DNA from 2 places in the Bacillus sp. GW823-FHT06B01 genome. Region 1 is predicted to be linked to the other one. Evidence: riboswitches for the same ligand, from Rfam matches in the RefSeq annotation. Region 1 holds a riboswitch; the other holds the start of a gene.

What was found. A riboswitch is a leader RNA that binds a small molecule or an ion and turns the genes downstream of it on or off. The one in region 1 is predicted to bind cyclic di-AMP.
Region 2: another riboswitch for cyclic di-AMP. It lies ahead of AC1Q8N_RS18485 (APC family permease); the one in region 1 lies ahead of AC1Q8N_RS13135 (hypothetical protein).

The regions. Positions count from the first base shown of each region.
Region 1 is NZ_JBXAHR010000003.1:5,920-21,709, forward strand. Features, by position in the region: gene tenA (thiaminase II) at 1-485, shown strand, start outside; gene AC1Q8N_RS13090 (ABC transporter ATP-binding protein) at 454-1,203, shown strand; gene AC1Q8N_RS13095 (ABC transporter permease) at 1,203-1,955, shown strand; gene AC1Q8N_RS13100 (ABC transporter substrate-binding protein) at 1,952-2,953, shown strand; gene tenI (thiazole tautomerase TenI) at 2,964-3,584, shown strand; gene thiO (glycine oxidase ThiO) at 3,577-4,686, shown strand; gene thiS (sulfur carrier protein ThiS) at 4,702-4,905, shown strand; gene thiG (thiazole synthase) at 4,908-5,678, shown strand; gene thiF (thiazole biosynthesis adenylyltransferase ThiF) at 5,671-6,690, shown strand; gene thiD (bifunctional hydroxymethylpyrimidine kinase/phosphomethylpyrimidine kinase) at 6,697-7,518, shown strand; cyclic di-AMP (ydaO/yuaA leader) riboswitch at 7,604-7,751, shown strand; gene AC1Q8N_RS13135 (hypothetical protein) at 7,845-8,231, shown strand; gene AC1Q8N_RS13140 (hypothetical protein) at 8,246-8,476, shown strand; cyclic di-AMP (ydaO/yuaA leader) riboswitch at 8,736-8,881, shown strand; gene AC1Q8N_RS13145 (SipW-dependent-type signal peptide-containing protein) at 8,976-9,080, shown strand; gene kdpF (K(+)-transporting ATPase subunit F) at 9,077-9,157, shown strand; gene kdpA (potassium-transporting ATPase subunit KdpA) at 9,177-10,844, shown strand; gene kdpB (potassium-transporting ATPase subunit KdpB) at 10,858-12,948, shown strand; gene kdpC (K(+)-transporting ATPase subunit C) at 12,965-13,546, shown strand; gene kdpDN (KdpD-like non-kinase potassium sensor) at 13,603-14,757, shown strand; gene AC1Q8N_RS13175 (MFS transporter) at 14,780-15,790, opposite strand, start outside.
Region 2 is NZ_JBXAHR010000003.1:1,007,238-1,023,027, reverse strand. Features, by position in the region: gene AC1Q8N_RS18485 (APC family permease) at 277-2,103, opposite strand; cyclic di-AMP (ydaO/yuaA leader) riboswitch at 2,248-2,394, opposite strand; gene AC1Q8N_RS18480 (hypothetical protein) at 2,534-2,662, shown strand; gene panE (2-dehydropantoate 2-reductase) at 2,716-3,660, opposite strand; gene AC1Q8N_RS18470 (hypothetical protein) at 3,835-5,310, shown strand; gene trhO (oxygen-dependent tRNA uridine(34) hydroxylase TrhO) at 5,479-6,438, opposite strand; gene AC1Q8N_RS18460 (Nramp family divalent metal transporter) at 7,082-8,377, shown strand; gene AC1Q8N_RS18455 (M23 family metallopeptidase) at 8,334-9,275, opposite strand; gene AC1Q8N_RS18450 (sensor histidine kinase) at 9,358-10,425, opposite strand; gene AC1Q8N_RS18445 (response regulator transcription factor) at 10,415-11,113, opposite strand; gene AC1Q8N_RS18440 (GNAT family N-acetyltransferase) at 11,256-11,780, shown strand; partial or broken gene AC1Q8N_RS18435 (radical SAM/SPASM domain-containing protein) at 11,946-12,079, opposite strand; gene AC1Q8N_RS18430 (class I SAM-dependent methyltransferase) at 12,107-14,152, opposite strand; gene AC1Q8N_RS18425 (hypothetical protein) at 14,204-14,416, opposite strand; gene AC1Q8N_RS18420 (BA_1872 family lipoprotein) at 14,480-14,860, opposite strand; gene AC1Q8N_RS18415 (hypothetical protein) at 14,920-15,129, opposite strand; gene AC1Q8N_RS18410 (peptide ABC transporter substrate-binding protein) at 15,572-15,790, opposite strand, start outside.

The sequences.
Region 1 (15,790 bases):
TTGCTGAACAAATTGATGGCATATTAAATGGAGAAATGACGATCCATAAACAATATGCAAAAAGACTTGGTATTTCTATAGAGGAGATAGAATCTGCAAAACCATCTGCTAAAAATTTAGCCTATACAAATTACATGATGTCTGTATCTCAAAATGGCACACTTGCGGAATTAATAGCAGCACTTCTTCCATGTATGTGGAGTTACTGGGAAATTGGAAAGCGTTTAAACGATATTCCTGGAGCAAGAGATCATGAGTTCTTTGGTGAGTGGATTCAAGGATATAGTTCAGAAGAATACGGTAGCCTTTGTATTTGGTTAATAGATTTATTAAATGAAATGGCAGTTGGAAAGTCTGACAAAGAGCTAGATCGATTAGAGGAGATATTCCTATATTCCAGTCGATTTGAATATTTATTCTGGGATATGTCCTATCGTAAGGAGATGTGGGGATTTGAGGAGCAAGAACATACTACAGTTTCATAATGTTTCTTTTCATTATGATGAGAAACCAATCATCAATGAATTAAATGCTTCTATACAAGATAAAGAGTTTGTAAGTATTATTGGACCGAGTGGATGCGGCAAAAGTACTCTATTTCGCCTTATTACAGGTTTAGAAGAAGCAAGTACGGGACAGATAGAGCTGACAGAAATAAAGAGCCATCCTGTAGGGTATATGCCCCAAAAAGATATGCTCCTGCCATGGAGAACGATTATTGAGAATGCTGCCCTACCGCTAGAGTGCCAAGGTGTACAGAAGAAAGAAGCACAAATAAAGGCAAAGGAACTGTTACATAAATTTGGCTTACAAGGGTATGAGACAAAATATCCGAAAGATTTATCTGGTGGTATGAGACAACGCGTATCTTTTATTCGAACTTTATTAACAGGCGGGGAGATATTGTTGTTAGATGAACCGTTTAGCGCGTTGGACGCTTTAACGAAGGCATCTTTGCAAGAATGGCTGTTTGAACAATGGAAAGAGTGGGAAAAAACAATTTTATTTATCACTCATGATGTGGAAGAAGCGTTGTTTCTTTCTAATCGAATTTTAGTAGTAGAGCAGCAACCGATAACTACTTTAACCGAGAGGGTTGTACCACTTGATTGTAATCGAATAAGAAAAGATTTATATAAGCCTGAAGTGTTAGCGCTTAAAGATGAGCTTCTTAGTATGTTACAAAGGCAGGTACTCGTATGATGAACCGGTTGAAGGAGCTATTACCTGCCCTTACACTTTCTAGTATTTTACTTGTCATGTGGGAAATTGGCGCAAGAATTGTAGACGAAATGTACATTTTACCGTCACCGTCTGCAATTGTGATGAAGATCTGGAAACTAAAAGATATATTATTTACGGTTCATTTGCCGGCAACCTTATCGGTCGTTTTAATAGGTGTGGCTATTTCTATCGTACTTGGGGTAGGGCTAGCGATGTTAATGAATGCGAGTAATTGGATGGAGAGAGCATTTTATCCACTATTAGTTGCCTCACAAACGGTTCCGATTACAGCGCTTGCTCCGCTCTTCGTTTTATGGTTTGGATATACGATCTGGAGTAAGGTTGTTGTTACTGTTTTAATTACGTTTTTCCCAATCGCGGTCAATACGTATGATGGACTACGCAGTACGAAAAAAGAATGGGAGGAGCTATTAGTTACGTATGGGGCAACGAAAAAAGATGTTTTTCTTAAATTAAAATTGCCGTCTGCTCTTCCTTATTTTTTCTCAGCTTTAAAAATTGCAGTTCCGCTTAGTGTAATTGGGGCAGCAATTGGTGAATGGCTCGGTGCACAAGCTGGGCTAGGGTATTTCAGTAAAAGAATGATGACGCAGTTAGACGGCGCAGGTGTATTTGCACCCATTGTATTGTTATCATTATTAGCTATTTTCTTCGTCATACTTATTTCGATTTTAGAAAAGAAATTTATTAGTTGGAGGAAGCATTCATGAAATTTTTAAAACGCATCTTTGTGTTGACATTATTCGTTGCAATGATTGCTGGATGTTCTAGTAATTCTGCATCAGATAAGAATAAAAAAGAAAAAGAAATAACAGTCATGCTTGATTGGTACCCAAATGCGGTACATAGCTTTATTTATGCGGCGATTGAAAAAGGCTACTTTAAAGAAGAAGGAGTAAAGGTGAATATTAAATTCCCTTCCAATCCGACTGATCCATTAACTTTAGCAGCTGCAGGAAAAGTAACGGTTGGCTTATATTATCAGCCAGACGTTGTCATGGCAAAAGCAAATGAACAAATTCCAGTGAAATCAATTGGAGCTGTCGTACGTTCACCATTAAATCATGTTGTATCGCTGAAATCAGCAGGCATTCAATCGCCAAAAGATTTAGAGGGGAAAACAGTTGGCTATTCTGGAACACCTTTAAGTGAGATGTATTTAAAAACTATGGTAAAAGAAGCTGGTGGTAATCCAGATACAGTGAAAGTAGTCGATGTTGGCTTTGATTTAGTACCGGCACTAATTACGAAAAAAGTGGATGCGGTAACAGGGGCATATATTAACCATGAAGTACCTGTTATGCGTCATGAAGGTCATGAACCAGCATACTTTAATCCAGCTGATTACGGTGTACCAAACTATCATGAGCTTGTATTTGTAACAGGTGATAAAACGTTGAAAAAAGATAAAGAAGCGTTGCAAGCCTTCTTACGTGGTACGAAAAAAGGCTATGATTTCATGAAGAAAAATCCGGATGAAGCATTAAATATTTTATTAAATCATCAAGAAAAAGAAAACTTCCCGCTTGTACCAGAAGTTGAAAAAGAAAGTATGAAAATTTTATTAGAGAAGATGGAAACGAAAGATGAACCATTCTTATCGGATTCAAAAGAGTCATGGGAGAAACAAAATAAATGGCTGAAAGATAAAGGAATGACGAAAGAAATCGTTCCGGCCGATGAGTTATTCGAAAATATTTTAAAGTAGGCGAATGAATATGAAAAATGAGCTTCATGTAATCTCAAATGGTCACATGTCATTCGAAGAGTTAGTGAATGTAGCGATGCAAATTGAAAGTGAGATTGACTATTTGCATATTCGTGAGCGTGAGAAAAGTACGAAGGATTTGTATGAAGGTGTGGAAAGTCTTTTGAAGAAAGGCTTTCCGGCATCAAAAATAGTGATAAATGATCGAATTGATATCGCTATTTTATTAAACATTCCGCGCGTGCAGCTAGGATATCGAAGCGCAAATGTAAGGTCAGTGAAAGAAAAGTTTTCTTATTTGCATGTCGGCTATTCTGTACATTCTTTAGAAGAGGCAATCGATGCATTTAAGAATGGAGCGGATTCACTCGTCTATGGTCATGTATTTCCGACAGATTGTAAAAAAGGTGTGCCAGCGAGAGGGCTTGAAGAAGTTTCAGACATTGCAAAGTGTTTATCCATACCGATTACAGCAATTGGAGGAATCACCACGGAAAACACAGGGGATGTTCTTACTAACGGTGTCAGTGGTATTGCTGTTATGTCTGGGATTATAAGTAGTAGTAACCCGTATAGCAAAGCGAAATCTTATAAGGAATCAATAAGAAAGTGGGCGGAAAAACATGTGTAAGAAGTATGATGTAGCGATAATTGGCGGTGGTGTAATCGGTAGTTCAGTTGCACATTTTCTAGCAGAAAGAGGACATAAAGTAGCGATTATAGAGAAGCAAAGAATTGCATCTGAAGCCTCGAAAGCAGCCGCTGGTTTACTTGGGGTTCAGGCGGAATGGGATGCATATGACCCACTATTTGAACTTGCGAGAGAAAGCCGTGCTATATTTCCACAACTTGCAGCAGTTTTACGTGAAAAAACAGGCATCGATATTGGGTATGAAGAGAAGGGCATTTATCGCATTGCCCAAAATGAAAATGAGAAGGAAAGAATTCTTCACATTATGGATTGGCAGCAGAAAACAGGTGAAGATTCTTACTTTCTAACGGGAGACCTTTTACGAGAGAAAGAGCCGTGTCTATCTGAGTCAATTATAGGTGCTGTATATTATCCAAAAGATGGTCATGTTATTGCACCAGAGCTTACGAAAGCATTCGCACATTCCGCATCAATTTCGGGTGCTGATATATATGAACAGACAGAAGTGTTCGATATTCGTATTGAAAATAATAAAGTGACAGGGATTGTGACGAGCGAAGGTATTATAGCATGCGAGAAAGTTGTGATTGCGGGTGGTTCATGGAGCACGAAGTTACTAGGTTATTTTCACCGCGAATGGGGTACATATCCAGTTAAAGGAGAAGTAGTAGCGGTAAGAAGTAGAAAACCACTTTTAAAGGCGCCTATTTTCCAAGAAAGATTTTACATTGCCCCAAAGCGTGGTGGACGTTACGTAATTGGAGCAACGATGAAGCCTCATACGTTTAATAAAACAGTGCAACCAGAAAGTATTACTTCTATATTAGAGCGTGCTTATACAATATTGCCAGCTTTAAAAGAAGCAGAGTGGGAAAGCACATGGGCAGGATTAAGGCCACAATCAAATCACGAAGCTCCTTATATGGGAGAGCATGAAGAAATAAAAGGTTTATATGCTTGTACTGGACATTATCGAAATGGCATTTTATTAAGCCCGGTTTCTGGTCAGTATATAGCTGATTTAATAGAAGGAAAGCAGGAGAATCACTTGCTAGATTCATTGCTTTCTAAACCGGTTTAGAAAGGGGATGGAAGTTTGAATTTAAAAATTAATGGTAATCAAATGGAAGTGCCAGAGAGTGTAAAAACAGTAGCTGAGCTACTTACACATTTAGAGTTAGATAACAGAATTGTAGTAGTAGAGCGTAATAAAGATATTTTACAAAAAGATGATCATACAGATACATCTGTTTTTGATGGAGACCAAATTGAGATTGTAACTTTCGTAGGAGGCGGTTGATTATGTTAAACATTGGACCATTTTCATTTCATTCTAGACTTTTATTAGGAACAGGGAAATTCCCTGATTTTGATGTACAGCAAAAGGCAATTGATGTATCTGAGGCTGAGGTTTTAACGTTCGCAGTACGTCGTATGGATATATTTGATGCAAAGCAGCCTAATTTATTAGAGAAACTTGATGTAAAAAAATATAAGTTATTACCGAATACAGCTGGAGCAAAAAATGCTGAAGAAGCTGTTCGTATTGCAAAATTAGCAAAAGCTTCGGGGCTTTGCGATATGATCAAAGTAGAAGTTATTGGTGATGATAGAACGTTATTACCTGATCCAGTAGAAACGTTAAAGGCATCTGAAATGTTACTAGAAGAAGGATTTATCGTTCTTCCGTATACATCTGATGATGTTGTATTAGCACGTAAATTACAAGAACTAGGTGTGCATGCAATTATGCCAGGAGCATCACCAATCGGTTCAGGACTTGGTATTGTAAATCCGTTAAATTTAAGCTTCATTATTGAACAAGCGACAGTACCAGTTATCGTTGACGCTGGTATCGGTAGTCCAGCTGATGCGGCATTTGCGATGGAATTAGGAGCGGATGGTGTGTTATTAAATACTGCTGTATCGGGAGCAAAAGATCCAATAAAAATGGCACAAGCAATGAAGTTAAGTATTGAAGCAGGACGATTAGGATTTGAAGCGGGGCGTATTGCACGTAAACGTTGTGCAACAGCAAGTAGTCCTTTAGAAGGAATGAGCGTAGTTGAATAATCGATATTCTCGCCAAGAATTATTTTCTCCAATTGGAGAAGAGGGGCAACGAAAGATAAGAGAAAAGCATGTACTCATTATCGGGGCAGGTGCATTAGGTAGTGCAAATGCAGAGATGTTTGTAAGAGCAGGTGTTGGCACAGTAACGATTGTTGACCGAGATTATGTCGATTGGAGTAATTTACAAAGGCAACAATTGTATGCAGAGAGCGATGTAGAGAATAATCTACCGAAGGCTGTAGCGGCAAAGAAGCGTCTAGCAGAAATTAATAGTGAAGTAAGAGTAGAAGCTCTCGTTCAAGATGTAACAGCTGAGGAATTAGAAGAACTCGTGACAAAGGTTGATGTAATTATTGATGCAACTGATAATTTCGAAACGCGTTTTATTGTGAATGATATAGCACAAAAGTATTCCATTCCATGGATTTACGGAGCATGTGTAGGGAGTTACGGCCTTTCTTACACAATTCTTCCTAGTAAAACGCCATGTTTATCTTGTTTATTACAATCGATTCCGCTTGGCGGGGCGACATGTGATACAGCGGGCATTATATCTCCTGCTGTATCTCTCGTCGTTTCTCATCAAGTTACGGAAGCTCTTAAATTGTTAGTGGAAGATTACGAATCACTTCGAGATGGACTTGTGTCGTTTGATGTATGGAAGAATGAATACTCATGTATGAATGTGCAAAAGCTTCGTAAGCATAATTGTCCTTCGTGCGGAGAGAATGCAATATACCCGTATTTAAATAAAGAAAATACATCGAAAACAGCGGTTTTATGCGGGAGAAATACAGTTCAAATTAGACCACCTCATAAAGAAGAAATGGATTTTGAACGATATAAAGAGTTGCTGAAAGATCGTGTGAATGATTTGAATGTAAATCCATATTTATTATCATTTTCTGTGGAGGAAAAGAGATTAGTTGCTTTTAAAGATGGCCGGGTACTTGTACATGGAACGAAAGATATAAGCGAAGCAAAAACAATTTATCATCGCTATTTTGGATAGAAAAGGATGAGTGGGATGAAAGTGAATAAAGCTTTAACGATTGCAGGATCTGATAGTGGAGGCGGTGCCGGCATTCAAGCAGATTTAAAAACCTTCCAAGAGCTTGGTGTGTATGGGATGACGGCTATTACGGCAATTACTGCTCAAAATACGCTTGGAGTTCAAGGGGTGTATCCAGTTCCGTTAGAAGGTATTACGGAACAGCTGAATTCAATTGGTACGGATTTAACACCAGATGCTGTGAAACTAGGAATGTTATTTAGCAGTGAAATTATTCAAATTGTAGCAGAACATATTAATAAGTTTGGGTGGAATAATATTGTACTAGATCCTGTTATGATTGCCAAGGGTGGTGCATCATTATTACAACAAGAAGCAGTACAAGCATTAAAAGAACATTTATTACCAGTAGCAACAGTTGTAACGCCGAATGTTCCTGAAGCAGAAGTGTTAACTGGGATGGAAATTCATAATGTTGAAGATAGTAAGGAAGCTGCGAAAGTATTGCATGAATTAGGTGCGAAATACGTACTTATGAAGGGCGGCCATGCAGAGTATCAAGGTAATGAAGTAATTGATTTACTCTTTGATGGGAAAACGTTTATTGAATTTAGAAGTGAACGAATTCCTTCAAAGCAAACGCATGGAAGCGGGTGTACATTTGCTTCAGCGGTTACAGCAGGACTTGCGAAAGGATACTCGATTGAACAGGCAGTTCAAGAAGCTAAACGATTTATTAGTATAGCAATTGAAGAGCCTTTGAATATTGGAAGTGGTCATGGGCCGACGAATCATTTTGCATATAAAGTGAATAAAACGCGTGTATAAGTAAGTGGAAAGTCAGTTTTGTAACTGGCTTTTTTTCTATTTACTTTTTCCAATTACAGGAGTAATATATCAGCCAGAATATATTTTTTGTAATACGCTGAGTCCAATTATATGGAGCGGAGGAACCAATTTGTGCAGTGTCACTAGGGGTGAATCTTTCAATTTTGAAAGTAGGGCTACTCTCAAAGTCCGAATCCGACAGCTAACTTCGTAAGCGTCTTGAGAGAGGACGGTGCCATGATGGATACATCACTTCATCGATCTGATTAGTATAGGGGAATATCAATCTATGTTGGATTTCTTTTATGCTAAGGAGGATGAGGTACATGGAACTAACACTTATTTGTGTTGGGGAAGAAAGCAAGGTAAATAGTTTAAGAGATTTAGTAGCATTTCAACATGAGTTAATTATTTTTACAGCAAATGAAGAGATAGCTGCTGAAGTTAGGAATTGTGGGTTTGATTGGACTTATAGCTGTAGTAAGGCGCAAGATTTTACTAGTATTTGTGAGTGTATTAAGAAGGTGATTTTACTAGGGGATGAGCTTCCAATCATTAGTTTCTTCACAGAACACATTCACTTTTCTTTTCAAGCACCTATTACTGTTGTTACAAGGAATAAACGATATCCAGCGAGGCTCTATGAAACAATTGGAGCTACATTTGTCGTGTTTACGAATTGTGATAATATTTCTTTTTTATTTTTTGAATAGGGCGGGGGAAAAAGATGAAGGTGTTGTTACTAGGAGATATAGCGAATCGTTGGGCCGTATCAGTAGAGCGAGTTCAAGAATTGGTGGTGCTTGATCCCATTTTTCCAAGGCCCTATATCATATTGCCATCGAAAGATGCTTTATATTTAAAAACAGATGTTATCGAATATGAGCAGCTACATGCAGAATTGTTACAAGTTTATATTCGTGGGAGAAATTTGCGCGCGTTTTTGCGTGGAGAATAAATAGTGAAAAAAAAGAGCGAATGCTAAGTGCAACAAGCTATGCACTTCATGTCATTCGCTCTTTTTATTTCGTATTTAAAAGATCATTTCTGTGAAAAAGAAAGAAAAGACGAGAAAACAGATGAAATAATATTAATAACACTCAATGTAAGCGTTTAAATAGATGAATATTTTCTTATTTTCAGTAATTTGACTCTTTACAAGTTAAATATAGAGGAGTATATTTACTCTCATAAATCATTCATAAAATTTCCAAAAAAACCTAAAATCGCTGAGTTCCAGAAATGGAGCGGGGGAACCAATTTTGTGCATCGTCACTTGGGGTGAATCTTTCAGTTTTGAAAGTAGGGCTACTCTTTAGGCCCGAATCCGACAGCTAACCTCGTAAGCGTTTAGAGAGGAGGTTTACTTTGTGTTGTTCATTTCGAACACTAAGTAGAGCTTAGTGTTCTTTTTTTGATAATTAGATGGTAAATTTTTACAGAAAAGAGGAGTGGCTATGTTAGATGTTGTAATGATCGGGATTTTTGTTGTGTTAGTTGCATCGATGGTAAGTCTTGCAAGTTGGTCAGATAAAGTTGTGAAAGAAGGGAAGCAATCATGACGGTTGCCTTATCGGCTATTGTTGCAGCAATTACGGTGTACTTAGTGTATGCATTAATAAATCCAGAAAAGTTTTAATTAGGGGGAATCATTCATTATGATTTGGGTCGCAGTTGTTATTACCATGCTGTTGTTTATTCTTGTGGCAAAGCCAATGGGGATTTATTTAGAGAAAGCCTTTCAAGGTAGTAAAAAGTTAGATAAAGTATTCGGGCCTTTTGAAAAACTTATTTTTAAAATTACGGGTGTAAAAGAATACAATCAAACGTGGAAACAGTACGCATTGTCATTAGTTTTATTAAATGGATTTATGATTGTTGTCGTATATTTCATTTTCAGACTACAAGGAGTATTGCCATTAAATCCAGCACACATTGAAGGGATGGAGCCTACGCTTGCTTTTAATACAGCAATTAGTTTTATGGCTGATACAAACTTACAGCATTATAGCGGTGAAAATGGTTTATCTTATTTATCACAATTAATCGGAATTACATTTTTAATGTTTGCAGCACCAGCAACGACGTTAGCACTTGTAATGGCGTTTATAAGAGGGCTTGCTGGGAAGGAACTCGGTAACTTTTTCGTTGATTTTACGAGAGCACTAACGAGAGTATTTCTTCCTATCGCATTTATTGCGGCACTAGTCTTTGTCGCACTTGGTGTACCACAAACGTTAGACGGGGCCGTTACAGCACAAACAATCGATGGGGTAAAGCAAAGTATATTACGTGGGCCTGTTGCATCATTCGTGTCCATTAAGGAACTCGGAAATAACGGCGGTGGATTTTTCGGAGCAAACTCTACACATCCTTTCGAAAATCCAGGGCAAATGAGTAATATTTTACAAATGATGCTTATGATGTTATTGCCAACAGCACTTCCATTTACGTACGGACGAATGGTAGGAAATAAAAAACAAGGTCGTATCCTTTTCGTATCACTATTCATGGTGTTTTTACTAGGATTTATAACGATTACTACATCTGAATTACATGGGAATCCAGCGTTAAATGGAATGGGCATCGAACATGTACAAGGGAGTACAGAAGGAAAAGAAGTACGATTTGGAACAGTATTTTCTTCCCTATACGCAACAGTGACGACAGCTGCTGAAACAGGAGCCGTTAATACGATGCATGATACGTTAACACCAATTGGCGGGTTAGTACCACTCGTAAATATGATGTTAAATACAGTGTATGGCGGCGTTGGGGCAGGCTTTGTGAACATTATTATGTATGCGATTATCGCAGTCTTTATATCTGGATTGATGGTTGGACGGACACCAGAGTTTTTAGGTAAGAAAATTGAAGGTAAGGAAATGAAATTAATTGCGGTAACGATACTATTTCATCCACTGCTTATTTTAGGGTTTTCAGCATTAGCTCTTTCAACAAGTTTAGGAACGGATGCCATTTCTCATTCTGGTTTCCACGGTTTAACGCAAGTGGTATATGAATACACATCGTCAGCTGCGAATAACGGATCTGGATTTGAAGGGTTAGCGGATAATACACCGTTTTGGAATATTACAACTGGCTTAGTTATGTTTTTAGGGCGCTATTTCAGTTTAATTACGATGCTAGCTGTTGCAGCTTCATTGAAAGAAAAGACGGTAGTACCAGAAACAGTCGGAACGTTCCGTACGGATAATAGTTTATTTGGCGGCATTTTCATCGGAACAATTGTAATTGTCGGTGCATTAACATTCTTCCCGATGTTAGTACTCGGCCCAATTGCAGAATTTCTTACATTGAAGTAATGGAGGGTAAATGATGAGACCGGTAGTAGTAAAAGAAAAGAGAGTAAATGATTCACAAATACATGCTGTAGAAGATGAAGTTAGACAAGCGAAAACGATGGATCGTGACATCGTGAAACACGCGATGAAGCAATCCTTTGCGAAATTGAATCCGAAAGTCATGATAAAGAATCCGATTATGTTTGTTGTAGAAATTGGATTTATCATTACGTTCATTTTATCGTTTCTTCCAAGTCGTTCTAGTAGTGTACCAGGATGGTTTAATATAACAGTTTCTCTCATTCTATTATTTACAGTTTTATTTGCTAACTTTGCAGAAGCGTTAGCGGAAGGACGGGGGAAAGCGCAAGCCGATTCTTTAAAACAGTCGAAGAAAGATGTGTTTGCAAATGTTGTAAAAGAAAATGGAGAAATTGTTCAAGTTTCAGCGACTGATCTGAGAAAAGATGACGTTGTTATTGTAAAACAAGGAGAAATGATTCCGAGTGATGGGGAAGTAATTAAAGGATTAGCGTCTGTTGATGAATCTGCGATTACAGGGGAATCAGCTCCTGTAATAAAAGAAGCGGGCGGCGATTTTTGTTCCGTAACAGGCGGGACGATGGTCGTCAGTGATGAGATTACAATTGTCATTACGAGTAATCCTGGTGAATCATTTATTGATAAAATGATTTCGTTAGTAGAAGGAGCTGCTCGTCAAAAAACGCCGAATGAGATTGCTTTAAATACAGTATTAACGAGTTTAACGCTTATTTTCTTAATCGTTGTTGTGACGTTGCCGATTTTTACAAACTATTTAGGGTTTCAAATTGAGACAGCTGTACTTGTAGCGTTGTTAGTTTGTTTAATTCCAACGACAATTGGTGGTTTATTATCAGCAATTGGTATTGCCGGGATGGATCGCGTGACAAAGTTCAATGTGTTAGCGATGTCGGGTAAAGCAGTAGAAGCTGCGGGTGATATTAATACAATCATTTTAGATAAAACAGGTACGATTACTTTCGGGAACCGAATGGCTCATACATTGCTTCCTGTAGGAAATGAAACGATTGAGCAAGTAGGAAAATGGGCTGCGATTAGTTCAGTTTTAGATGAAACACCAGAAGGTCGATCAGTTATAGAATATGTAAAAATGAAATCTATATCATATAATCGAGAAATTGCAGAACAAGGTGAGTTTGTTCCGTTTAAAGCAGAAACGAGAATGAGTGGTGTCGATTTACAGGACGGAACGAAAGTGAGAAAAGGTGCTGTAGGTAGCGTGATTGAATGGGTTCAATCACAAGGTGGAATAATTCCAAAAGATGTAAATCAAAAAGCGGATTTCATTTCCAAAGAGGGCGGGACACCACTTGTAGTTGCAGTGGATAATCGTATTTACGGTTTAATTTATTTAAAGGATACAGTAAAGCCAGGTATGCGTGAGCGTTTTGAGCAATTGCGTCAAATGGGGATTAAAACGGTTATGTGTACAGGTGATAACCCGTTAACAGCAGCAACGATTGCAAAAGAAGCAGGGGTAGATGAGTTTGTTGCTGAGTGTAAGCCAGAAGATAAAATTGCGGTTATTAAAGCAGAGCAAGATAAAGGGAAACTTGTAGCGATGACGGGTGATGGTACAAATGATGCGCCGGCATTAGCGCAGGCTGACGTTGGATTAGCGATGAATAGTGGTACGACAGCTGCGAAAGAAGCAGCGAATATGATTGATTTAGATTCGAACCCGACAAAAATTATTGAGGTTGTAGGGATTGGTAAGCAATTGTTAATGACGCGTGGTGCGTTAACGACGTTTAGTATTGCGAATGATATCGCAAAATATTTTGCAATTATTCCAGCAATGTTTACACTTGCGATTCCGCAAATGGAAGCATTAAACATTATGAAACTAACATCACCGCTGTCAGCGATTTTATCAGCATTAATATTTAATGCAGTTATTATTCCGTTACTTATTCCATTAGCGATGAAAGGTATCGCATATAAACCGATGAGTTCGAATGCACTACTTAGCCGAAACTTACTTATTTATGGACTTGGCGGGGTTATTGTACCGTTCATTGGAATTAAAGTAATTGATATAATTGTCGGCTTGTTCATATAAGGAAGAGGGGAAAAAGATGGAGAAGAAACAAAGTATACTATCACCAATCATCCGTATTACTTTTACATTTTTAGTGTTGTGCGGCCTTGTATACCCGCTTATTGTAACTGGTATTGCACAAGCGGTAATGAAGGATAATGCGGATGGAAGTCTAATATATAATGATAAAAATGAAGTGATTGGTTCTACATTAATCGGTCAAAATTTCACAGACCCACGTTATTTTCATGGGCGTGTTTCAAGTATTGAATATAAGGCAGAAGCATCTGGTTCAAATAACTATGCACCGTCTAATCCAGATTTAGAGAAACGAGTAGAAAAAAGTATGGAAGAGTGGAAGAAACAAAATCCGAGCGTTCCAGTGACAGAAGTACCGATCGATTTAGTGACGAATTCAGGTTCAGGGCTTGATCCTGACATTAGCCCACAGGCAGCTTCGGTACAGGTGGACCGTATCTCAAAAATAACGAATATTCCGAAAGAAACGTTAAATCAGTTGATTAAAGATCAAACGGAAGGTGCGGCACTTGGCTTATTTGGAGAGAACCGCGTGAACGTTTTAAAGTTAAATTTAGAATTACAGAAATTACTGAAATAGTAACAGTGCTACCTCAATCTAACGGATTGAGGTAGTGTTGTTTCAAAAGAAAGGTTGTGAGTATTTTGTATGCAGATGACTATAAACCAACTTTTCAAAGGCGAACACCAGAAGAGTATTTAGAATATATTCGTCAGCAGAATCGTGGGAAGTTAAAGTTATATGTAGGAGCGGCTCCAGGAGTAGGAAAAAGTTATAAAATGCTCTTTGATGCCAGAGAGATGAAAAAAGACGGTATGGATATTGTAATTGGTTTAATTGAAACGCATGGAAGAAAAGAGACAGAAGAAGCAATTGCTGATTTAGAAAAAGTTCCTTTAAAAGAAATAGATTATAAAGGGAAAGTATTTTATGAACTCGATGTAGAAGGAATTATAAAACGTGCACCACAAGTAGTTGTTGTGGATGAACTTGCGCATAGTAATATTCCTGGATCTAAAAATAAGAAACGTTATATGGATGTACAGGAATTGCTAGACGCTGGTATATCCGTATTATCAGCGTTTAATATTCAACATTTAGAAAGCGTACATGACATTGTAGCTCAAATTACGAATGTTAAAGTGCGAGAACGTATTCCAGATTTTATTTTACAAAAAGCAAATGAAATTCAGCTCGTTGATGCAACCCCGGAAGTATTAAGGAAGAGATTAATAGACGGGAAGATATATAAGGAAGAAAAAATAGAGCAAAGCTTACAAAATTTCTTCACGCTTAATAATTTAGGGGCACTAAGAGAATTATCACTTCGGGAAGTTGCCGATGATATGGACGAGAAAATTAGCCAAACCGTTATAGAACCGATTGGTGTGAAAGAAAAAATTCTCGTTTGTGTACAATACAGTTCAACAGCAGAGAAGTTAATACGAAGAGGTTGGCGTATGGCGGATCGGTTAAATGCTGAATTGTATGTATTAAATGTTGAAAGGGAAAATATAGAGTCCCTTTCAGCAGGGAAAAGGCAAACGATTGAAGAGTGGAAGTTGCTAACGAATCAATTCGATGCGAGTTTTGTTTTAGAAGAGGCAAAAGGAAGAAAGCCAGCGGATGTTATTATTGAAGTCGCGAAAAGACTACAAGTAACGCAAATTTTACTCGGACAATCAGCAAGAACAAGATGGGAAGAAATTCGAAAAGGTTCAATTGTAAATGAAATTATGAGAGAAACGAGGTACATTGATATTCATATCGTTGCGGATCAAAGAGTTTAGAATAGAGACCATCTATAGGTCTCTATTTTGCTTTTTGTACAGCCTGAAAACGTAGCATTTTCATTGCGCATAAAATGATAAATAGAAATGTAATTGCACCTAGGAAGAAAATCCAAAAGTAATTTTGATTAAATACAAGAAATCCACCTACAACTGGCCCTGTGCCCATACCGAGATAGCGGATGAAGTTGTACATACCGATAGCAGTTGCGCGTTCTTGTACGAATTCTTCCGTTAATAAAGTAGTGTGAGTTGGCATAGAAAGTCCCATACTAAAACCGTATAAAGATGTAACGATAATGATGAATGAGATATTGATGCTATATGTGAAAGAGAATAAAGTGACACATATAATATTGAAGAAACTAGTGATGAATAAAGCTTGCTTTGTTGTGAGGCGTTTTTGCAAAAGCTTGTAGCAATAACTTCCTAACATAATAGAAAGGGACATCGGTACAAATATAAGACCAATTTTACTTGCAGTTAAGTGAAATGAATTTGTTAAAATGCTTGGTAAAAAAACGAGGAAGCAAAAGTAAATACAAAATTGAATGAAGCCAATAAGAGTAATAGAAAATCCAGTTTTATTTTTTAAGATAAACGAGTACTTCTTTTTTGCTTGCGGTTGCTTAATTACAGTTGGTTTTGTTTCTGGAAGTAGTGAAATGTTTATAATTAATAAGAGAATGCCAAGTGTAGATAGAAACAAAAATACGGATAAATGGCCATTTATACTGCCGAGATAACCACCTATAAGAGGGCCAATTGCAGGTGCGAGAGCAAGTAACATTTGATATAGGCTCATCGCTTCTCCGCGCTCTTTTCCTTCAAATAAATCACCGATAATCGTTGCTGCAACTACAGGGATAGCTGCTATTCCTATAGCTTGAACAGCCCTAAAAAATAGAAATAAATAAACGTTCGCCGAAAAAGCACATCCGATTGAACCAATTGTACTAATGATTAAACTAGGGATAAGGACATATTTTCTCCCTTTTGTATCGATTAAAGGTCCATATATGAGCTGCATAAT
Region 2 (15,790 bases), 1.0 Mb from region 1:
AAGTTTTGTACTGTAAGGTCATTTAAACACAGCTATTTATATAACGTAAAGAAGTATTTTCATTCCCTTTATTTTCAAGCTTTCCTGTCCTTATTTCAAAATATAATCCACTTCACTTTTCCAATTGAAATATCCATATATCACAACAAAAGTCTCTACTTATTCATAGATACAAAAATTATGTTGATATATCTTTTAGACCCATATGCAATTATGCATAGTGTATACACAAAAAGGATAGCTTCACTTTCGTAAAGCTATCCTTAAAAAATCTTCTTACTTTTTCAAATGATATGGAACTGTTGTAATAACAACATTTCTTTTATAGAGTAAATACGCACGAATGAGTAAACTAGACTGATTATGAAGAATGTTATGCCAACCTTTTTTCGGAATGAACTGTGGTATAACGACAGTAACTCGGTAATTTGATTCACTCGCTTTATATTGCACTGTATCAATAAACTTTGTTAGCGGTTGAATAATACTTCTATAGTGAGAATGTAAGGTAACAAGTCTTACTTCAGGTTGCCACTTCTTCCATTTCTCTTCAAATTTCTTTTCCTCTTCTCTGTCAAAAGCAACATATACAGCGATAACTTGATCTGCAGAAAGAGCCTTCGCATAGTTCAATGAATTTTCCACCACATGAGTCATGCCCGCTACAGGAACGACAATTACATTTCCCTCAATTGGAACAAGTGGTTCACAAGTTTTTAAACTTAATTGATCGCCCACTGCATCGTAATGCTTCTTAATTCTATGGAACAAGAAGATGATGGCAGGTAAGAAAATAAGGATTGACCAAACTTGTGCAAATTTAGTTAAAAAGAACATGCTCATTACGATAAAACTAATAACTGCACCAATTAAATTAACCGTTAATCTCAAAGCCCATCCTTCAGGTTTTTCACGAAGCCATTTTAATACCATACCCGTTTGAGAAAGTGTAAATGGAATAAATACACCTACTGCATATAACGGGATTAAATGTTCTGTTTGCCCTTGGAAAGCTACAATTAAAATAATCGAAGCTATCCCAAGTATAATAATACCGTTTGAGTAACCTAGGCGGTCTCCTCTAATCGTAAACATTCTCGGTATAAATTTGTCTTTTGCAAGGTTAACTGCTAATAGTGGAAATGCAGAATAACCTGTATTAGCAGCAAGAATTAATATTAAAGCAGTTGTACCTTGTATGAAATAGTACATGAAATTACGTCCAAAAGTTTGTTCAGCAATTTGTGAAACAACTGTTACTTCCTTACTTGGATTAATTCCGTAATAATAAGCTAAAAAGACAATTCCTGAAAATAAAACGGCAAGTAATGCACCCATTGCAAGCAATGTTTTCGCTGCATTGTTAGGTGCAGGATCCTTAAAGTTTGGAATTGCGTTAGATATTGCCTCAACACCCGTTAAAGCAGAGCTTCCTGAAGCAAATGCTCGTAACAGTAAAAATAAACTAATTCCTGCAACTGGTGTTCCAATCGGTGAATGTAATGTCGGTGAAACTTGACCAGTTATAATATTATAAATACCTACACCAATTAATATAAAGAGTGCTAAAACGAATAAATAAACAGGATATGCTAAAACGGAAGCTGATTCCGTTACCCCTCTTAAATTTAAAATAGTAATCAATATAACAAATATAATCGCAATGATTACATTATGTGCATGTAAACTTGGAAAAGCTGATGTGAGCGCATCTGTACCTGCGGACACACTTACTGCAACAGTTAAAATATAATCGACTAATAAAGATCCTCCAGCTATTAACCCTGGATTCATCCCTAAATTTTCTTTTGATACAACATACGCGCCTCCGCCATGAGGATAAGCAAAAATAATTTGACGATAAGATAAAATAAGGGCTGTCAATAACACTAATACCCCAACAGCGATTGGAATTGAATACCAATAAGCAATCGCTCCAAGACCTGCTAAAGCAATTAAAATTTGCTCTGGTCCGTATGCAACCGATGACAATGCGTCAGAAGATAAAATAGCTAACGCCTTCGTTTTATTAAGCTTTTGCTCTCCTAACTCAGTTGATTTTAACGGCCTTCCAATTAAAAACCTTTTGATTGATGAAACCACTGCTGTCCACTCTCCAATAATTTTGTACGAACTTTTCTGCTAGTTACAGCGGGTAAACGATTTCTTCAGAAAACAAAAAATGTCTACAAGCCATAACGAAATAGACTTGTAGACATTATTTTTTTTGTCGCACAAGCTCCACCTTCCTTCTCAATATAACGCTTACGAGGTTAGCTGTCGGATTCGGGCCTATGAGTAGCCCTACCTTTTTCAAGGATTCACCCCATTGGATTAAGTACTAATCCATAAGAACGGGTCCCCCGCACCATGCGGTTTCAGCGATTTAGAAAATTGAAACTGTGGATTATAATACTCCTTTATTTTCAAAATGTAAACAAAAATTTTGAAAAAGAAAAAATTTAAATGATTGCGCATAATCCGCTGGTAAATATACATAATGAATACTAAAAAATCGATAAAGGAGACTCATATGTCTAAAGAAAAGAAGCCTATTTTTTCCGATTCCTATTTAGATGCATTAGCAAATGAAATTAATCAATTATACGGTAAACGTGAACAGGAAATAAATTTGACAGATAGAACGAAAAGAAATAAATAATTTGTCATAAAAAAGAAAGCAATACACTTATATATTGCTTTCTTTTTTATTTTTCATACATCCAATTGTATTGCTGATCTGTGAAAGGTCATTTCTTCATACACTTTCAAATTTTGATATACTGCCCCTAATAATGGTGCTTCTATAGAAAATTGTTCCGCTACATCTAGTAAGTATCCTTGTAAGTGCTCGCCTTCAATGAACGAACCTTTTTCCATATCACGCTGCATCGATGACTTCATATCATACGAAATTTTATCGATTGTTTTCATATGTTCTTGGGCAATTCCATCCTTAACTGGAGCTTTCATAGATCTCATGATTTGCACACATTCTTCAAATAAGTTTTGGATAAAATCGCGTCCACCTTCACTTTCGCGAATCGGTCCTATCGGTGCACGCATTAATGTCGTCACACCCGACATTACAGTAATAAATAAATATTTATGCCACATATCTTGCATAATATTTTCACTTAAAACAAAACTAGATTTCGTACCTGCAAATGCTTTAGCAATATGCTGTATTCTCTCTGAATCTTGAAACTTCATTTCTCCAAACAGAAGTCTGTTGGCAGCGCTAGTTTGTACAATTTCTCCTTGATCGTTTAACGTCGTCTCGATAAAACATAGACCGCCAATCACTTTCTCTTCACCAAATTCTTTTTGTAATAGTGATACATGAGCAATACCATTTAACAATGGAATGATGACAGTATTTTCACCTACAAACGGCTTCAAATCTTGAATCGCCTCGTTTAAGTGATACGCTTTTGTTGAAAATAAAATGACATCAAATGGAGAAGTTCGATCTTCTTTCGTTATTAATTTCGGTTGGAAGGAAAAATCCCCATTCACACTACGAATAACAAGTCCCTTTTCCTCTAATTGCTGTTTTCTTTTACTACGAACAAGAAACGTAACATCTTCCCCTTTTTCGACTAATCGGCCACCAAAAAATCCTCCGACGCCACCAGCTCCTAATACTAAAATACGCATACAACATCCCCCTTTTCAAAATACAATTTTATAACATGTAGTATACATAACATTATACATGTCCTCTACTAAATAAGCTGAATTTTCATTCTTAATCAAGTATAAAACAGTGGTTATTTTCAAATAAATTTGGGCATGTTGTTTTTATAGCATATATGAAAGGAAACAATGTAAATGGAGGCAATACAGACAATCGAGGAAAAAGATGTAGCAACAGCTATATTTCAATTTATATTCCCGTTTTCTTTTAAAACCGGATATGAACAAAATATGTTCCCTTTCTTACAGAAAAATGATTTTCGCCCTTTTCGACTCGATCATCTTGAAAATGAAAATACATACTACGGAAAGTTTCAAGTTTCACATCAAAATATGGAAGCATACTATCTTTCATTTACAAATAAAATTCTATTTCCTCACTCAGAGCATCAAAAAGGATTACAACGCTATTCTAAAGACCTTAACTTAACTGGACATTTAACAACAAATTTGATTTCTGTTCCATTCAAGATTCATTCTATTGATGTAACACTTTGCCCTTATGAGCTTGGCTTCTTAACAATTCGGACAGAAGTAGAAACCGCTCCAAACATGACATTATCAGAAGCAATCGAATTCGCCGCCCGCTTCCGTGTACTTGAAACTAAAAATGATACAAACGAGACTATTTGTATTGAATGTAACGGAAAACAATACTCACAAGTGGAAAAACTTATATTCGGTGATTTATTTCATGGTGTAACAGACTTCTTTGAGAAAAAGAGATTGCGGAGCTCTTACTTTCAAACCTTTCCTTTCTTTGAAGACCAAAGAATGTATGTACAAACTTTATTATCCGTGAATAAAGAGTCAGACCTTCATATAATCGATGTATACCGAACTTCCAGTCTTTCCGGATTAACAGACGATGGCAATCCGTATATTAGCGCAAATAACATCCCTTATATTCAAGATTATTTAACAAAACATTCTTATCAAAGATGGGCTCCTAATCGCTACTTTGTTATGGAAGAACATATTTTTACATGTATAACAAATGAAGGTGAGCAAGCAATCGCTAAACTTGCTAGTCAAATGTACGGGGAGTTTTATTACGCTTTGTTATTAAATCTATTTCATAAAGTTGTTTTATTAAAGATGGCCAACGCTTATGCTGAACTAAACATTGAACAAGATACAAATGAAATAGAGCAATTAATTTATTCAATCAATTCATTTACAGCAAATTACTTTTCTTTAGAGTTAGTATCCCAATCACAGAGTGAAGATATTTTCTTCCGCTTAAGAAAACTATTTAATATTGAGGTACTATACTCGAATGCAAAACAAAATCTTGACAGTTTGTTTAAATATCAAGAAAATGTCGCCTCTAAAAAAGATAGTCTATTATTATTAATTTTAACGCTCTACTCTGTAGTAGGCCAAATGTTAGGGTTTACTATGATTGATCTTTTAAGAAACACCGATTCAAACAAAATCTCGTCGCCACTTGAATTTTTCGCGCTTTTAATAGCAATTAGCGGCATAGTCATTTCACTTATTTTAGGTGCGCAAAGTTTATACCAATGGAGTCTACAATATAAACGAAGAAAATCATGGGTAAAACAAACTGTACTTTCTGCTGTTAAAGAGAAAGATGATAAACATTAAAAAGGGTGATTTTCAAATTACAAATACGTAGAGCATTTCAGTGAATGAAATTTTTATCAGCGATTTTTAAGATATATCGACTTACCGACAAAAACTGATAAAAAACACATAGTAAAAAAAGTACTCCAAAATAAAATTTGGAGTACTTTTTTATTACAATAATTTAGCTTACTTCCCTGCTTCGATTTTCTCTAATGCAGCAGCTACTTGCTCTTCAGTTAATTCGTGTTGAACGATATAACGATTACGTGGGTGTACACGACATTCATGAGAACATGCACGTAAATGTTTCGCTTCGTTTTCTTCAGAACATAAAATTTTCTTATTACATTCTGGATTTGCACAGTTTACATAGCGCTCACAAGGTTCACCTGTAAAGTGGTCTTTACCAACGATAACATGCTCTTTTTGGTTTACTGGCACAGAGATACGCTCATCGAACACGTAACATTGTCCATCCCAAAGCTCACCTTGTACTTCTGGGTCTTTTCCGTACGTTACAATACCGCCGTGAAGCTGACCTACATCTTCGTAACCTTCACGAACTAACCAACCAGAAAACTTCTCACAACGAATTCCGCCTGTACAGTATGTTAAAATCTTTTTACCTTCAAGTGTTTCTTTGTTTTCTCTAATCCAATCTGGCAACTCACGGAATGATTCAATATCCGGTTTAATCGCACCTTTAAAGTGACCTAGATCAAACTCATAATCATTTCGTGCATCAATGATAACTGTATCTTCTTGTTTCATTGCCTCATAGAATTCTGTTGGCTCTAAATATTTACCAGTTATTTCTTTCGGATTAATATCGTCTTCTAGACGAAGTGTAACTAACTCTGGACGAGGGCGTACGTGCATTTTTTTAAATGCATGTTCATCTGCCTCATCAATTTTAAAAACGATTCCAGCAAAACGTGGATCATTGTTCATTGCTTCCATGTATTTCTCTGTTTGTTCTACAGTTCCAGAACAAGTTCCATTAATTCCTTCTGTCGCTACAAGAATTCTTCCTTTTAACTCAAGTGATTTACAAAATTCTAAATGCTGTTCAGCAAATTCTTCTGGATTTTCAATTGTTGTGTACATGTAATATAGTAATACTCTATATGGTTTTGTAGTTGCCAATTTATTTCTACCACCTATCTAAATTTTAAAATCATGTATAAGTTAACGTTCATATCAAAACATATATAATAAGAAAATACATACTAAATTGTACTTAGCCTATTTTCTTCTATTTACAATTTTTTCTATAAGTTAACGAAAATAAAAACAAGATTACATCACAAAACACTATGGTTATGTTGTAATCCCAATATATTATATATCATACAATTTCATTTCCATCAATTAATATGCTGTAATATAGGCTCTATGTTCACATAAATTTCAAAATTAGTCCTTTAATTCATTATGTTTCCCCATGTGATCACACCATAAACTCCCATTTTTTTATAACACGACACCATCTATTGTAGCAAGGCATATAATTTGCACTAAGGAAACATTTGTGTTCAAATAAAGTGAAACTTTAATCAGTGGAGGTTTTCTTCATCCCCCACTGATTATTAGTTGAACCAATCGGACTTTTATGGGCAGTTGATCCCCCTCCTAACTTCTTTGCTTTCGCTGAATTTTGAGGTGGGGGTCTTACTGCCCATTAAAGCGGGATAAAAATATCATCTCATACATTTAAATGTATTGAAATAAACAATAAGAATACTTACAATAATTTCATCAAGTTAACATTTCAAAGGGGAAAACTACTATGAATAAAGATATATCAAAAGATGAACAAGTCCCTTCTCAAAGTACAACTGTTCAATCAGCACACTTAGCTTTAAGTGGAGAAACGAAAGGATGGAAAAGACTGTTACCGTTTTTAGGACCCGCTTTTATCGCATCCGTAGCTTATATTGACCCTGGTAACTTTGCTACAAATATCGCAGCTGGTTCACAATATGGATATTTACTATTATGGGTTATATTCGCCTCTAACTTAATGGCAGTATTAATTCAAACTTTATCAGCTAAATTAGGAATTGCTACGGGAAATAATTTACCTGAAATCGCTCGCGAACACTTTCCAAAACCTGTGTCTATTGGCTTATGGATTCAAGGTGAACTCGTTATTATGGCTACAGATTTAGCGGAATTTATCGGGGCAGCACTCGGATTGTATTTATTATTTGGAATTCCGATGTTACCAGCTGCTTTAATTACAGCAGTCGGATCATTTATTATTCTTGAGTTTCAACGCAGAGGATTTCGCCCACTAGAAGCTATTATTACAGGGATGATTTTTATCGTAGTAATAGCATTTGGGATTCAAGTTTTTTATGCAAAACCAGAATTAAGTCCCCTTCTTTCAGGACTATTTATTCCAAAATTCCAAGGTGTAGACAGTATATTACTTGCAGCAGGGATATTAGGTGCGACAGTTATGCCACATGCAATCTATTTACATTCTGCATTGACACAACGCCGCGTGATCGGAACAACTGATGAACAAAAGAAAAAAATTTTCCGTTTCGAGTTTATTGATATCATTATCGCAATGGTTATCGCTGGAGCAATCAATGCGAGTATGTTAATTGTTGCTGCCGCACTATTCTTTAAAAATGGTTTACATGTTGAAGACCTTGATGTTGCTTTTAACCAGTTCAGTACTTTAGTCGGTCCTGTATCAGCTGCTTTATTTGGAATTGGGCTCTTATCAGCAGGACTATCTAGCTCGTCTGTCGGTACAATGTCAGGTGATATTATTATGCAAGGTTTCATTCGAATGCATATTCCGTTATATTTACGACGTTTCATTACAATGATTCCACCATTAGTTATTATCGCTTTAGGTGTAAATCCAACTTACGCACTAGTCATGAGCCAAGTCGTCTTATCATTCGGTATTGCTTTTGCATTAGTGCCACTTATTATGTTTACAAGCAATAAAAAAATTATGGGTGCGCTCGTTAATCACCGCATAACAACCTTTATCGCTTGGATCATCGCTGCACTTGTTATCATTTTAAATATTTTCTTACTGTATCAAACATTTGTAGGGTAATGAGAAAAGGTATTCCAATAAAACTGGAATACCTTTTTTCATTACCACTTATGTATGTACCTCTTTCTGGCATTATCGTACCTTTTTCAGTTCGAAAGTAAAGTGGTAATCCTTCCGAAAGAAATATGCTCACCTTGGATGGATCCTGCCTTTGATGATGAATATGTAAATGCGGCTCACTTGAACTTCCTGAGTTACCAACTTGAGCAAGTACCTCTCCTTCATTTACATGTTGGCCTTCCCTCACTTTAATTGATCCTTTTTTTAAATGGGCAAGAATCAAAAATGTCCCTGATTCATCTAGTTGCAAATAAATATGATTCCCCGCCATTGACCGAAAATCATCCTCTCCTGGAACTACATCTTTTTCATCGTTATTGATTGATACAACTGTTCCTGAAGCTGGTGCCATTACTTTCGCTCCATATATTCCATAATCCTCTAACTTACTACTTTTCACTTCAGCAGGCGGAATAAGAATATCATATGCCCATCGTTCATTTGGTTTTATAACATGATAGTTCGTTTCTAATCGATCACCACCCCAGCCCACTAATGCTCGTTCATTCAAAGGAAAGCGAACGACTGCTTTAGGATTCATAGAATGTACATCTGCTGGATAAGCAAGTCCCCCTATGTTAGCAAACCATCCTAAAGGCCAAGCTCCAATTATAGAGAAAAGAACTATGAAGAGTAATATTCTATCTATTCGATTTTTGAAAATGCCTTTCCACGCAAATAGTAATGCTGACCCTATCAAAATATAGATTGATACTAAGCTAAAGGCTTGTATACTCCACCAAACAATGACTGATATAACACCATTAGCTAAACAAACTACACTCCAACTTATCATTAAAAACGCAACTAAAATTACCAATACATATTTCTTCCACATGTTGTATCCCCACTCTCCTATCCTTGTACTACATCATACGAAGTGAAAATTACGACATATAAAAGAAATACTTACGACTTTCTTACAATTCTTTATAATGCGGTAAAACGATAGTGAAAACAGTTTCTTTCTCGTTACTGCACACAGTGATATCCCCTTTATGAAGCTCTGCTATACTTCTCGCAATTGCAAGTCCCATTCCTTTTCCACCCGTATGAGAGCTACGTGATTTTTCACCGCGATAAAACTTCTCAAAAACGTAAGGAAGGTTCTCATCCGGAATACATTGTCCAAAATTTTTAATTTCTATTTCAGCATTCATGTCTTTTTTAGAAACTTGAATTAAGATATCCTTTCCATCTTTCCCGTACATAATACTATTACTAATTACATTTTCGAATAGCCTCACCATAAGCGCTACATCCATTTCCACATGTAACTCCTTATCACCGTTAATACAAAAGCTCATATCGGCATCATCTAGTAGTGGTACAAAATCAATCATGATTTGTTCAATGAACGCTTTCATATTTACTACACTTTTATGTAATTCGATTTCTCTATAATTTATTTGACAATATTCTAATAAATCATCTACTTGATTTTTTAATTCATAACTTTTTCGCTTTAATATACTTACATACTGTTCACATTCTTCTCCATTTGAATGAAGCTGATTTCCTAACAGGTCCGCGTAACCTATTAGAGATGTTACAGGTGTTCGTAAGTCATGAGAAATATTACTAATCATTTCATTTTTCATTTCCTGCGATTTTTTTTCATTTTCGATAGACTCTCTTAAACTTTTGGCCATTCTATTAACATTCGTTGCTAATTCACCAATCTCGTCATTTTTTGAAATAGGTATATGTATTTCAAAATTACCATTACTTATTTCTTTCACGTTCTTATTTATTTCAGATAACCTTTTCATCATTGTTTTTGTCATGAATGCAAAGTATATTGTAGTAAAAGTTAAAAAAGCCATTAAATATAACAATGAATATTTTTCCTCTAATGCAGTAACATGACTATATATATTTCCAACTACAATTTGAAACGCTATTATACTTACAGTTGCTAACAAAATGCTACATATGAATGCGATAAAAAACTTAGTTCTAATGCCTTGTAATGATTTAATCTTCAATTTTATATCCGACTCCCCAAACATTTTGAATAAACTTCGGCTCTTTTGGATTCTCTTCAATTTTATTTCTTAATCTTGCAATATGAACCATTACTGTATTATTACTTTCATAGGCTCTTTCTTTCCAAACGCTCTCATATATTTCTTCAATAGTAAACACACGATTCTTTGCAGCAGCCATTAAGTACAAAATATCATATTCAGTTTTCGTAAGATTGATTGTTTCTCCATATAACATTACTGTTCTAGACACTTCATCTATTTCTAAACCTCTAATATTTATTTTCTTTTCTATTACTTGGACAGCATTTTGATTGAAATATGTATACCTTCTTAATTGAGCTTTCACTCTCGCTATAAATTCAATTGTACTAAACGGCTTCACAATATAATCATCTGCCCCAGTACTAAATCCAATTACTTTATCTACGTCCGATGATTTTGCGCTTAAGAACATAATTGGTAAACTATGTTTTTCTCTAATCCTTCTGCACAATTCTATCCCATCCATTTGTGGCATCATAATATCCAAAATAGCAAGTTGGATACTGTTATTATTTATTATTTTTAAAGCCTCTTCTCCGTTATGAGCACTAAAAACTTTAAAACCTTCTTGCATTAAATTCGCGTTAACAAATCGAACAATATCTTGATCATCATCTACAATTAAAATCGAGTTTTTCTCCATATATAAACCTCTTTTTGAAATATATTCCACAATCAATTTTATCACAAATTAAAACCATACTTCCCTCTTGAATAATCTTTTTTTTCAGATTAAATTATATAATAACAACACATTCTAGTTTCAGAAGAAATGGAGTGAAAGCATGTTTCCTATATTAAAAACCGACCGACTCATTTTACGAGATCTTACCGAAGAAGATGCACCGAGTATACTACAATGCTTTTCTAATACTGATGTACTGCGCTATTATGGCCAAAAACCATTACAAAATGTTGATCATGTGAAACAAGTCATTCATAACTTTAAGCTGAGTTACAATGCAAGAAGCGGTATAAAGTGGGGAATCGAATTAAAAGACAATAAAGAACTCATTGGTACCATTGGTTTTCACGATTGGTCTTCTGAGCATAAACGAGCCAATATAAGTTATGCCTTTCTCCCTGAACACTGGGGAAAAGGATATGCGACGGAGGCTGTTTCTGAAGTTATATCATATGGTTTCCACACACTTCATTTAAAACGGATCGGAGCAATTGTATTTCTTGAAAATGAAGCTTCCAATAAAGTACTATTAAAATTAGGATTTGAAAAAGAAGGCGTTCTAAAAAATTATATGTATCAAGATGATATCCCATATGATACGAATTTTTATTCTTTATTAAAATGAGTTTAATAGAAATTATACGTAAAAACTCGTTTCAGCATAATGAATCAAGATAGTGGATTTTTAACGAAAAATAGGAAACCGAGCGTTTTTCATTTCTTAGATCATCATACGACTGATGCGAAGTACAATAAATTATATAATCTAAAAAAAGGCATGAGCATACTCTTACTCATGTCCCTTTTTTACGTTCTTTTTCTGTTTTCGCAATGCTTTTGGAATGTATAGCTGTCCATGTACTCTCCCGTCATTGCATATGCTTTAGAACGAGATCCTCCACAAACATATCGAAACTCACAAACTAAACTTTTTAAAAGTTTTCAATATCATTACTTCTTTTCTAAAACCATAAAGAACGTACTATCCGGTAGCACAACCGCATTCCCAGACTCATCTTTAAAATCGATTTTCTCGCTAAGATGTTGTGTATATCCATCCTGTAAATAATTCATAGCTTGAACGATGTTTACTTTATCTCCAAAGATACCCTTTACGAAATCCTTATAGTCTTTTGGCGTAAAGATTCCAAACTGCTCTTGCACCTCGTGAACGAAGGAATCCTCGCCCCATGTATATGTATATAGGAACTCCATCGCATCGTTAACAAGCATTTTGACTGTATTGTCTGCCAGTACCTCATACTGGATTATACGCCCCTTAAATTCACGGACATACTGCTCTAAGAACTTCATTCCGTCCGCATCTTTAAAACGAATCACACGCATTAACCTTTTATCTTCGGTCATGATGCCATCACGAATGATAATACGACCTCCTGGTTTTAACACCTCGTAAGCACTCTCGAGCCCCTTTTTAATTACTTCATGATTGAATTTCTTACCTTCATACTCGATATAAGAGAACAGCTCATGAAGGATAGAAGAATATACAATCGTATCAACCGATTCTTTATCAAACGAGCTACTTAAGTTGATTGCATCCCCTTTAATGACGTCCCAAGAACGACCTTCGTCCTGTTTCTTCTTTTTCAACGTATCAATCACGTTTTCGGAAATATCGATACCGTATATTCGTTTATCCCCGGTCTCTTCTTCAATCATGTCTAGCATAACACCACCACCGGATCCGACATCTACAATCGTATCTCCCTTTATATAATCAAGAATAATTCGTTTATCATCAGCCGAACTATTCATATGCTCCAAATACACTTCTTCGTTATGGAATCTATCATATGCATCCTTACGTAACCCGAAGAAATCAAAGAGCAGTACATTTGCCCGAGCATGCATCATATCTATCTTTTCTGCCTCTACACAGAAGGTAATTAACGCCTCACCTACAGCAGAAAACTGAAACGACACATATGCAGTTTTCATATCTTCATCTACTTTAACCTCAAAAGAAACATGCGTTGTATTCGGCTTCTCGTTCTCACGGTACTCCCGTAGATACTTCTCAATAACCCGCTTACGATACACGTTGTCCTTTTTCTCGCCTTTGAAATCATAGTGCAACTGCTGCATCAATTTCTCGAAATGGATATGCTGAACCTTTCTAGTGCCTATCTCATTCTTTAACATAACAAAAACTGTCCAAATATCCTCGAAGCTAAGAGCATGCATAGACGGTTCTACATACCACAAATCCTTATCGGATAAGAATGTTTGAACGTCACTCTTCTCGCTCCCCATAATTATATCTTTTTCAAATGCTGACTCCTTATGTTTTGGTGTGAGTCTATGTATGCGAGAAGTAAATGGCTCCACATAACCATCAAACAGGCCATCAATTGTAATCTTCACATCGTTCTTCACTTCACTCCACAAAGCTTTTGATACGCCCTCAATAATGCATTGGTTAAGATAGTATAGAATCTCCTTTAACCTAACGTCTCCGTATTCTTCTTTATATGTGTTAATTAAATCAACATGAGAGTCCAAACGAGCCTCTCCGCGGATATACTGCCCGATTAATCCATGTGTTCTTATTAAATCTCGAACAAACAAATACTCAGTAGAGTTTAAGTTTGTCTCTATATGTTCGATAAACTGAATATCACTAAAGATATCAGCAGAACCCTCGTTATGTACCAATAGATTGATTCCGTTCTTCTTCCATTTCTCTCGCTGTTTTAAAGAGCCTACCTTTGCAAGCTCACTATACGTTAGTACTTTTTCAATAATGCGATACGCTTCTTCATCTAAAGACAATCCATCTAACACTTGCAGCGTACGGTGTACATAGTACAACACCGCATCTGTTTTTAATTCACCAAGTACTTGTACATTCTCATAGTTTTGATGTATCTCCTCTGCCTCGATTAGATACTTTAACCACGTAGGGAGAGTATTCGAAAACCCTTCAATGTATTTATTTAGAACCTCAATATTTTTCAACTTATTTACCCCCATATATAATCAATTTCAGTAGTATGGTCTGGGACATCTTCTCTAAAAAGATTATCACCTTATGCCCCCTTTACCATCTATATCTCTTTCAAATACAAATGCATCAAACCGAGTCTTTTTATCATGTAAAAGAGAGTTATCAATTTCGTTTCTAACATCCCAAGTTTGTAACACATTCTTTTGTTCATCTCTTATTTTAACTTCATCAGGAATTTCGACGGAATAAACAGCAGGACTCAGCGAAGCATTTCTTACATTAATAAACATTTGTTGTGATAGAATCAACCGAAAATAGAAACGGCAAGCGGGTGCACTCCACTTGCCATTTTTTCATAGCTTAGTATGTATTTGAATTTCTTTTGCTTTCTCTTTTTCACCCTTCACTCGTACAATTAAATCATATGATCCGGATTTTGGCGCTTCAAAAGAAAGCAGACCTTCTTGTTGAGAAGTGACTTCTTCTTCATAAATAACCTTATCACCTTTTGTAACTTGCAATAAAATCGTACCTTCTTCAACGGCTGCTTCATAAGGAATTTCCACATTTCCTTTTTCAGCTTTAATCGTTTGCACATCGTAATACCCTTGCAACGAACCAATTTTTAAAGTCGTTTCGCCATTTTTTTGAACCTTTGTGACTTGTGTTGCTGTATTGCATGCGCTTAACAATACAACAAGAGTGAGAATCATAAATAAACGTAGTAATTTCATAGAAATTCTCCTTTTTTATGTATATGAATTAAATTTCTAACTCTAAATTTTGTACCATCTTATTTCCCACCTCTTAAAATAGCTGTTTTTATAATAAAATAAGTAATAGAAAATAATAAACAAGTACCCATTGTACCAAAAACTGCAACTGAGATGTTACCTGCCAATGTTTCATTTGGATCTAATGCATTAGGTAAAATTGTACCCAAAATTGCAATACAGGCTAATACAACCATAAAATATTTAAATCTTTTTACTTTCTTATTCATACTAATTATCCCCTTTATTCCTTAACATTAACTTCTAAACCAAATCCCCATAAACCTACACCAGGACCTAATGGTACATGGAATTTGACTCTGCTTTTTCTAGCTTCAAAGGATCCCCCTAGATTCCCAAATTAATATCCCCAAGTATTATACATACCAATTAATTCATATAGAAAAAGCCCGTTCAAATCAAATACTTAAGCTCCCTTATTTTTATAATACTCAAATAATTATACACAAACATCGCTATCGATTCATCTTAATACCTCAATTACCTTTTAAGTATATCAATGACAAAATATATAATCTAATATTTTTTATATAATTAAAAACAAACATAGTTACAACAAGAGATTGTTTTTATGCTGATTTGTACTGTATTCCCTTATTCCATGTACTCTTTAAAAAAACCTTACTTTTTAAAAAGTAAGGTTTTTTGTATTTATTCATTAGCAATATAAGCATTCTTATACGTATAAACACCACCAAATTGATGCTTCTCAATTCCTTTTACATAATCCTTTTGTACGTAAGCTGATCCCATTTGATAAAGCGGTGCAACTGCAGCATCCTCTAGCAGAATACGCTCGGCCTCTTGCAATGCTTCCCATCTTTTCTTTTGATCTAGTACAAAATCGCTTTTCGCTTTCTTTATTAATTC